Regions from separate parts of the Providencia xihuensis genome, predicted to be linked through region 1. Evidence: predicted binding sites of a transcription regulator. Region 1 holds the regulator's gene; each other region holds the start of a gene.
The links. The regulator Fur, encoded in region 1, represses iron uptake genes when iron is present. The targets are predictions, from matches to a motif close to ATAATAATGAGAACNACTATCAA.
Positions count from the first base shown of each region.

Region 1 (3,294 bases):
ATATCTTCCAAGATGAAAAAGATATTAAATTTATGGTAATGATGCCATTTACGGTTTTTTAATGAGTTAAGTAAATAGCGGTTACCATTGTAATATCTATAATGGTAACCAACTAAAAATACACATAGCATATATATGCAATATCAAACTATTAAATAGAATAAGAAAATATACTTATATTTAAAGTTTGAAATTTAAAAATAAGGTGGGGATAGATCCACCTTATTTTTAATATGTAGTCATTATCCTAGTACAGAAAAACAAATGATTATAACGAAGCAATTCCTTTATCATCTTCATTATTAGTGATAGGCGTATCATGTTTTATTTTATCTTTTAATTTTGTGACTTTATCCATATGAGAAACACTATTTTTGACTTTAGCTTGTCCTGAAAGGATGCCGCCTTTTTTAATCGATAAACTGCTGTAGTGAATTGTTCCATGGACTTCGCCATTATTTTCGATACTAATGGACTCAGAGACGCACTCACCCTCAACTTGGCCATTAATAATCAATTCTTTACAAGTAATATTACCCGTCACTTGGCCGTTGAGCATAACTTTTACAGTATTATCTTTCCCTGTAATATTGCCAACCACCTTGCCGTAAATATGCACTTGCTCGTTAGATGTTATGTTGCCTTCAAACATAACATCCCTTGAGATAATTGTATTCGATTTTTCTTCACTAAGCGTTGGGGTTGATATCGTAACTTGTTCTTCTATCTTAGAAATAATATCAGGTTCACGAATTGTAGTTGTTTCTTCTAGAGCTTGTTTGTTTTGTCTTTTGGTGAACATTTTACTTACCTTTTTTTGATTGAAGTATAAGATCAAGAACAGAATTGATAATACAAATGAAAATAAGGTGATGGCAGTATGACGAAAAAACCATCCTATTAAAGTAAGAAACCAGAAGAAAAAACTAGTGTTAATAAAAAGATATGTTTTTTTCATCAGTTAATCTCTTACGAAGTACGAGAGTAATCCAAATAAGTCTAGCTAAAAATATATGAATTACATCATATAATTGTAATTTAACTTTTTTATTACACTAATCTTGCTTATTAAATTAAAAGCAAGCCAAAATTTGGTCGTAATATGTTGAACTTATTTTAGACATTAATTAGATAAATCATATGACAGTGATATAAAAAACAGATGCAATGTATGTTTTAAATGACGTTATGCATCACTATGATACCATTGTAAATATTTTAAAATAGAGAGATGAATTTATCCGACAAACAATATAAAGGATTTGAAGTGAATTGCAACTTATTATAGAACACTTCAATATTTCACCTTAATGACATATTTTAGTGATAAATATAAAGTGAATAAGATAAATTATGGGTATTCTAACTGGAAAAGGTTAATTTATCGGTGAATTGATGCAATAAAAAAGCCTGATAACGATAGCATCAGGCTTTTGAAGAATGGGTCACCATCAAGTTACGATGGCGATTAATTTATTACTCTTTTGCTTCGTGTGCGTCAGCGTTATCGCGGCAATCACCATCAGCACAGTGGCCATATAAGTATAAGCTGTGGTTAGACAGTTTAATACCATGGCGAGCAGCGATATTTTTTTGGCGGGTTTCAATCGACTCGTCAGTAAACTCAATCACTTTACCACAATCTAAACAAATTAGGTGGTCATGGTGATGTTGCTGAGTTAATTCGAATACAGATTTTCCACCCTCGAAATTATGGCGTGTAACGATACCTGCATCATCAAATTGGTTCAATACACGGTATACAGTCGCTAGCCCGATCTCTTCGCCCATGTCGATCAGCTTTTTATAGAGATCTTCCGCACTGACGTGGTGGCACTCAGGCTCCTGAAGTACTTCCAAAATCTTAAGTCTTGGAAGAGTGACTTTGAGTCCAGCATTTTTCAATGCTTTATTGTTGTCTGTCATGCGGGTTTGTCCTGTATCTTAAATCATAAATTTAACAATAATGAGACATTTTTAACATAAAACCAGTTGTCTTCTAAACTGATTTACAATTATAGGCATGGAAAATAAAAATAGAAACCATGCATTGTCTCATTATTTTGATAATCTCTTATAAGTCTATCCAATAAGGATATTTAATCGATTATTTTAGACTGAATGATGCTCTGAGGTGGTACATTTTGAGCGGAAAATGATTCAATCTATCAGCAACACATATTTTTAATCGACTAGCCGAGAATTTCAGCTAATGACATTTCTTCAGAGATTTGTTTGACCCATGCATCCACTCGTTCATCTGTTAATTCAGGTTGGCGATCTTCGTCAATCGCTAAGCCGATAAAGTGGTTGTCATCCGCCATACCTTTAGAAACTTCGAAGTGGTAACCTTCAGTAGGCCAGTGTCCAACAATCACCGCACCTCGTGGCTCGATGATATCGCGAATTGTGCCCATCGCATCACAAAAATATTCTGCGTAGTCTTCTTGATCTCCACAACCAAAGAGCGCGACAAGCTTACCGTCAAAATCAATTTCTTCTAATGTTGGGAAAAAGTCATCCCAATCACATTGTGCTTCGCCGTAATACCAAGTTGGAATACCAAGAAGTAGAATGTCAAAAGCCTCAATGTCTTCTTTGCTACACTTAGCAATATCATGAACTTCTGCTACATCTTTGCCTAATCTTTCTTGGATCATTTTGGCAATATTTTCTGTGTTACCTGTATCACTTCCGAAGAAAATACCGATGACTGCCATAAACTGATTAACCTCTTGTTTTTCTAAGAGAGAAAGAAGGAATTTCTCAACTTCTAGAACTCATTTAGAACGAAAATAAATAGAATTTTATGCCTTATTCTGGCGAAAAAACTTTTATAAGTCTGTCAAATTTGTGTGATTTACTAAGAGAGCGTTACTTGAGTATTGTCTCATCAACGTGCTGAAGTTGTGACATCAAGATTTCTTCTATTAATTCACTGCGGCTTATATTTTTTTCTTCAGCTAACTGATTGAGCACAGTAACAGCTTCTTCATTTAGTTTAAGTTCAACTCGACGCAACCCCTTCACTTTATCGCGTTTTAGTTGGTTGCGTTTGTTTATCCTTAGTTGTTCATCCCGTGATAGCGGGCTTGTCTTAGGTCGCCCAGGCCTTCGTTCCTCAGCGAACAAATCCAGAGTTGTACGATCAGTTTGTTCTTTTGCCATGTCTATAATTGCTAAAAGGGTGTGCCAATAATTCAGCGCGCCATGATACCCTAGCTCATCACGCAGTGCTATAGCTTGGAAGTAAGCGAGTGAGCCTGATAGGTTAAAAAAAGTACGCTTTTAGGA
Region 1 is NZ_CP169565.1:3,151,362-3,154,655, reverse strand. It holds gene ACE2AL_RS14205 (OprD family outer membrane porin) at 1-62, shown strand, start outside; gene ACE2AL_RS14200 (polymer-forming cytoskeletal protein) at 269-802, opposite strand; gene fur (ferric iron uptake transcriptional regulator) at 1,477-1,926, opposite strand; gene fldA (flavodoxin FldA) at 2,193-2,720, opposite strand; gene ybfE (LexA regulated protein) at 2,875-3,168, opposite strand.

Region 2 (3,294 bases), 260 kb from region 1:
GCATTGGCGTATCCGTTGCAAGGGCGTCGTTACAACTGGGCGTACGAAACTGACCCAGAACCTCATATGAATCATCGTCGTATGGAATGTGGCCGCGGAAAGGGGCTTGGTGGCTCTTCGTTAATTAATGGCATGTGCTATATCCGTGGAAATGCGATGGATTTTGATGGGTGGGCCCAAGCACCAGGCCTTGAAGATTGGCGCTATCTTGATTGCTTACCCTATTTTCGTAAAGCAGAAAGCCGCGATATTGGGCCAAATGATTATCACGGCGGAGATGGCCCTGTGAGTGTCGCAACACCAAAAACGGGTAATAATGTGCTGTTTAAAGCGATGGTGGAGGCTGGCGTACAAGCGGGTTATCCAAGAACTGACGATTTAAATGGTTACCAACAGGAAGGTTTTGGCCCAATGGATCGCACTGTTACACCACAAGGGCGACGTGCGAGTACAGGCCGTGGTTATTTAGACCAAGCTAAAGGGCGAAAAAACCTGACAATCGTGACGCATGCAACAACAGATATCATTGAGTTTGAAGGGAAAAAGGCGATAGGGGCCAAATATTACCAAGGTGACAGCACGACGGCAATAACGGTAAAAGCGCAAAAGGAAGTGCTTTTATGTGCAGGTGCAATAGCTTCCCCGCAAATTTTGCAGCGCTCAGGCGTTGGCCCCGAAGAGGTATTAGATGAATTTAATATTGAAAAAGTGCATGTATTAGAAGGTGTTGGGCAAAACTTGCAAGATCACCTTGAGATGTATTTGCAATATGAATGCAAACAGCCTGTCTCTTTATACCCCGCATTAAAATGGTATAACCAACCGATGATTGGTGCACAGTGGTTATTTAAAGGCACAGGGATTGGTGCGAGTAATCAATTCGAAGCTGGGGGTTTTATACGCACCAGCGATAAATTTGCATGGCCGAATATTCAGTTCCATTTTTTGCCTGTAGCAATAAATTATAACGGCAGTAATGCGGTAAATTTACATGGTTTTCAAGCTCATGTGGGTTCAATGCGCTCACCAAGTCGCGGCCGAGTCCGTTTAGCCTCATTAGACCCACGTCAACACCCAAGCATTTTATTTAATTACATGTCATCAAAGCAGGATTGGGAAGAGTTCCGCGCAGCAATACGTATCACGCGAGAAATCATGGCGCAGCCAGCACTTGACCCTTATCGGGGAGAGGAAATTAGCCCTGGTAAGCACATTCAAACGGATGAAGAACTCGACGCATTCGTTCGGGAACGAGCCGAAACGGCATTTCATCCCTGCGGAACCTGTAAAATGGGCAATGATGATATGGCAGTGGTGGATGGTTCAGGGCGTGTACATGGGCTTAGTGGCTTACGAGTAGTCGATGCGTCGATTATGCCGCTCATTATTACGGGAAATTTGAATGCAACGACCATTATGATTGCCGAAAAAATTGCAGATAAAATTCGTCATCGCTCTCCATTAGCAGCAAGTGATGCAGAATATTATGTAGCGGATGGCGCTCCTGTTCGGAGGGAGCCTCAGAAATAACGCATTATATTAAGCTACTAGCGGTCATTTAATTCCCTTAAGCGACGATACGTTGAGTATTGTCGCTTTTTTTACGTTTGAATAAAGATTTTATTAATAAACAACATAATGATAATAATAATGCAAATGATATTCATTATTATCTTGATCATTATTATCATTGGTGTATATTTCAATGGTTATTGCATTCATAGGGGGAATAGGCACGTAACCATTCAATAAATAAGGTTTTTCTGTTGGCTTCATTTAAAGCGTAACATATAAACCTACAATAAAATTCATGAATTCCAGTATGGCAGTAGGGATATATAACTCTGCCCGTACGGGGTTTTATTGTCTCAATAAAATAATCATTAATTAATGAAGGCATTACTTAAATGATATTTCAAAATAAAAAAATAATTAGCTTACTTGTTATTTGTTCATCAAGTGCGGCATTTGCGGATGAAACTCAAACTACACCTCAGAAAGATAAACTGACGGTCACTGCCAGTAAAATAAAGTCGAATAGCAAACAAATCGATACCAAAGATGTTTCAACGGTTCGAGGAACAACCAATTCCGATATATTTGCGAATGAAAGTTCATTACAGGTTAATAATGCTCGAAATGAAGCGGGTGCATTGGATATCGGTATTCGTGGTTTGCAAGGTAATGGGCGAGTGCCGATTATTATTGATGGCAGCTTGCAATCTACCAATACATGGCGAGGCTACCAAGGCAGTACGGACAGAACCTATATTGATATGGATTTGGTCGATACTATCAATATTGAAAAGGGGGCGTCGATGAGTAAATTCTCTGGTGGTGCTATCGGGGGAACGGTGAAATTAAAAACCTTATCGGCGAATAGTATTATCCCCCAAGGTGACCAATTCGGTTTTTTATTTAAAGGGAATATTTACAATAATAATCGCCGTCCATCAGTGGCATCAGATGAAAAAAACGAATCACAGTACCGCTTATCGAATGGGATTAAAAATTCTCACTTTAATAATGGTTCAGTGACAGTGGGAATGGCGTATCGAAATGAAAAATTCGATGTACTGATTGCTCACAGTGATAGAAAGCAAGGCAACTTTTTGGCAGGGAAGAATGGCTACCATAAATATTCAACTACAGATGCCCCCATAAAACCTGGGCAAGAGGTGGTCAATACCAGTTATGAAAGTCAATCAACGCTGTTAAAAACCAATATCTATATTAACCCTTATTCAAGTATCGAATTAAATTACCGCCGTCATGAACAAAAAGCAGGGGAAGTTTTAGCTGCATATTGGTATCAATCTGACGGGAAAATGCCACAGTGGTCACTCGGAACGGCAGATATCGATACCGCATCATTGAATTATTCCTATAAACCTGATTCATTGTGGGTGGATATGAATTTAGGTTTGTGGTGGACAAAAGGTAAATTTAAGCAACGTAATGGCACGACCGATGATGTTACTGCACATTATGGCAACCAATATCAGCATCGTTATACCGATGAACGCATGGGCTTTAACTTAGAAAATACTTCTGAGTTTGCAAATTACCCTATTAATGTGACTTACGGCGTGGAATTTATGGAACAAAAAACGAAGCCGTTAACCAAAACATACCAACCGATATGGACTCCAGAAGGTACGATCCCTGGTGAGGAGTTAACGCCAGTAACACGCAATGCAAAAGGAAAAAATACGTCGGCATTTACCAATATGGAATATAAAGGTGAGTGGGTTAGTACATTGGCAGGTTGGCGTATTCATTCTTTTGATGTCG
Region 2 is NZ_CP169565.1:2,892,073-2,895,366, reverse strand. It holds gene betA (choline dehydrogenase) at 1-1,530, shown strand, start outside; gene ACE2AL_RS13080 (TonB-dependent receptor domain-containing protein) at 1,908-3,294, shown strand, end outside.
Region 2: ACE2AL_RS13080 (TonB-dependent receptor domain-containing protein) is a predicted target of Fur. The motif match lies at 1,645-1,667, and genes of this name have one in related genera.

Region 3 (3,294 bases), 1.4 Mb from region 1:
ATAAAGAATATTGACTTGGTGCTTATCAACGACCTGACTCATTCGATTAACGGATGGGTAATTTGGCACACCCTCAAACATCACGGTTTTTGCGCCATTGGATAATGGCCCATAGAGTAAGTAGCTATGACCCGTTACCCAGCCTACATCCGCAGTACACCAGTAGACTTCACCTGGATGGTAGTCAAAGGTATATTTAAATGTGAGTGTGGCATAAACCAGATAACCGCCAGTGGTGTGAAGAACCCCTTTGGGTTTGCCTGTTGAGCCAGAGGTATACAGAATGAACAACGGATCTTCCGCGCTCATTTCCTCTGGTGGGCAATCAGCGCTAACGCCTTGAGTGACATCATGCCACCATAAGTCGCGTCCTTCTACCCAGCTTGGAACATTGCCTGTACGTTGGTAGACAATGACATTCGCAACAGTAGTGACTTGCGGGTTAGCTAGTGCGTCATCCACATTTTTCTTCAATGGAATCGCACGCCCTGCGCGTAAGCCTTCATCTGCGGTGATAATCAGCTTCGCTTTACAGTCAATAACGCGACCAGAGACCGCCTCAGGAGAGAAGCCCGCAAAAATGACTGTATGGATAGCACCAATACGTGCACACGCTAGCATGGCGACCGCCGCTTCGACGACCATTGGCATGTAAATCGCCACGACATCCCCTTTGCGGATGCCTTGTTTCTTTAAGACGTTCGCAAACTGGCTCACATCATGATGCAGTTCGCGGTAAGTGACATTTTTTGACGATGAAGGATCATCGCCTTCCCAAATAATCGCTACTTGATCGCCTTTTTCAGCCAGGTGGCGATCCAAGCAGTTTGCACTTAAATTTAAAGTGCCATCTTCAAACCAGCGGATATCAATATGACCAGGGTCAAAAGAGGTATTTTTGACACGGGTATATGGTTTAATCCAATCAACGATTTTTCCTTTTTCGCCCCAAAATCCTTCAGGGTCTTGAATCGAACGTCGGTACTCATCGTTATACTGTTGTTCTGTAATCAGGGCATTTTTTGCAATTTCAGCAGGAACGGGATGTTTAGTTATTTGAGTCATATTATTATCTCCTTGCAGATGTTAATACTATGTCAAAAAATAGTTAACTAAAGCACGAAATATAAATTTGTTTTTCTTTTGCGCGGAAGATCACGTATTAATTGTAATGAGATTTGCAGGATTATCATTTGATGCTAAATCCCATATTGAAATATTAACCTAAAAATATTGAAATTGTTGGATGTAAAGAAAAATAAATCGTGCAGATATTGGTATTAGTTACTGTATAAACTAATTCTCATAGGGAATGCAAAAGACCACAATTTTAACATGGGTTTGATAATGATTTTCATTAACAGTAAAATAACTATAATAGAAAGAAATTCACAAGGTGCGAAACTACGCAAGTGCCATACCCTATGAACCTTGTGGTGAAAATGAGAAACATAGTGGTATTTACGTCACTGGAGACAATAAAATGAGTTATACATTACCAGCTTTACCTTATGCTTATGATGCGTTGGAACCACATTTTGACAAGCAAACCATGGAAATCCACCACACTAAGCACCATCAAACCTATGTGACTAACACCAACACGGCGTTAGAAAAATTACCTGAATTAGCAGGTCTTGATATTGACGTTCTCATTCAAAAATTAGACCAAATTCCAGCTGATCAACGTACTTTTGTGCGTAACAATGCGGGTGGCCACTCAAACCACAGCATGTTCTGGAAAGGTTTGAAATTAAACACTGAATTAAAAGGCGACCTGAAAGCGGCTATCGAGCGTGATTTTGGTAGCGTTGATGCATTCAAAGAGCTATTTGAGAAAGCCGCAGCAACTCGCTTTGGTTCTGGTTGGGCGTGGCTGGTTCTGAAAGATGATGGTAAATTAGCCGTTGTATCAACTGCTAACCAAGACAGCCCATTAATGGGTGAAGCGATTTCTGGCGCTTCAGGCTACCCAATCATTGGTTTAGATGTGTGGGAACATGCATATTACCTGAAATTCCAAAACCGTCGTCCTGATTACATCAAAGCGTTCTGGTCAGTGGTTAACTGGGACGAAGCAGCGGCACGTTTTGCAGCAAAAGCTAAATAATTAGACTTTTTAATTAAGTCACAAGTGGGCGTAGCATCGATGGTGCTGCGCCTTTTTTATTTCCTGTCCATTTGATTGTTATCTCGATTGGCATTCTTTATGATAAGGGCTTCGTCACCAATTTATGTGGAGAGCGCCGCCCATGTCATTCTTACCCCAAGTCTTTATCGGTAAAGTCCAAGCAACGCAATCTTGCGGTCGAAGTGCGATTCATAAACATGCGGTAGATGGGTTATTGGCGTTGGGACAGCTTGGGTTAGAGGGCGATGAGCAAGCAGAAACACGTTTTCATGGCGGGCCTGATAGAGCGCTTTGCCACTATCCTCGTGACCATTATGAATTTTGGCTAAATGCGTATCCTGAACAAGACGATTTGTTTATGGCATCAACATTTGGTGAAAATATATCCACGATGGGAATGACCGAAGAGAATGTATTTATTGGCGATATCTATGCATGGGGAGATGCGCGAATTCAGGTTACTCAACCCCGCTCTCCTTGCTATAAGCTCAACGGCCTAACTGGTGTGGAAAACTTCGCTCAAATCATGCAAGACAACGGCCGTTGTGGGTGGTTATATCGCGTAATTAAAACGGGGAATGTCAGTGCTAATTCACCAATAACCCTATTGAGCCGCAACAGTGAGGTTTCAGTACAAGAGGCGATAATGATTGCATTTCACGCCCCTTATGATGAACAGCTATATCATAGACTCCTCAGTGCAGCGGGGTTATCTGCCAGTTGGAGCCTAACGATGCAAAACCGCCTCGATAATCATCGTATTGAAGAATTTAGCCACCGTTTATTTGGTAAACGGAGTTAGGAGTGACCGATAAATTGCTGGTACCAAGGCGTACCAGTCATAAGTTCCGTATGGCTGCCTTGAGCAATAATCTCTCCATCTTCCATATACACGATGTTATCTGCTAAACACGCAAGGTGAGGGTGATGGGTGACGACAATACGTGTTTGTTGTGTGGCCTGAGTAATGAGTTCAATCACTGACGCAGTATTGATGTTATCAAGGCTTGCTGTTGGTTCATCCATTAAAATGATGTCTGGATGGCGAAGAAGTAGCCGTGCAATACATAGGCGCTGTTTTTGCCCACCTGAAAGTGCCATACCACTCGCGCCGACGTCTCGGTTTAAAAAATCAGGAATATCCTCAAAATTTAACCGTGAAA
Region 3 is NZ_CP169565.1:77,307-80,600, forward strand. It holds gene acs (acetate--CoA ligase) at 1-1,065, opposite strand, end outside; gene sodA (superoxide dismutase [Mn]) at 1,484-2,110, shown strand; gene yiiM (6-hydroxyaminopurine reductase) at 2,253-2,933, shown strand; gene ACE2AL_RS00330 (ATP-binding cassette domain-containing protein) at 2,930-3,294, opposite strand, start outside.
Region 3: sodA (superoxide dismutase [Mn]) is a predicted target of Fur. The motif match lies at 1,342-1,364, and genes of this name have one in related genera.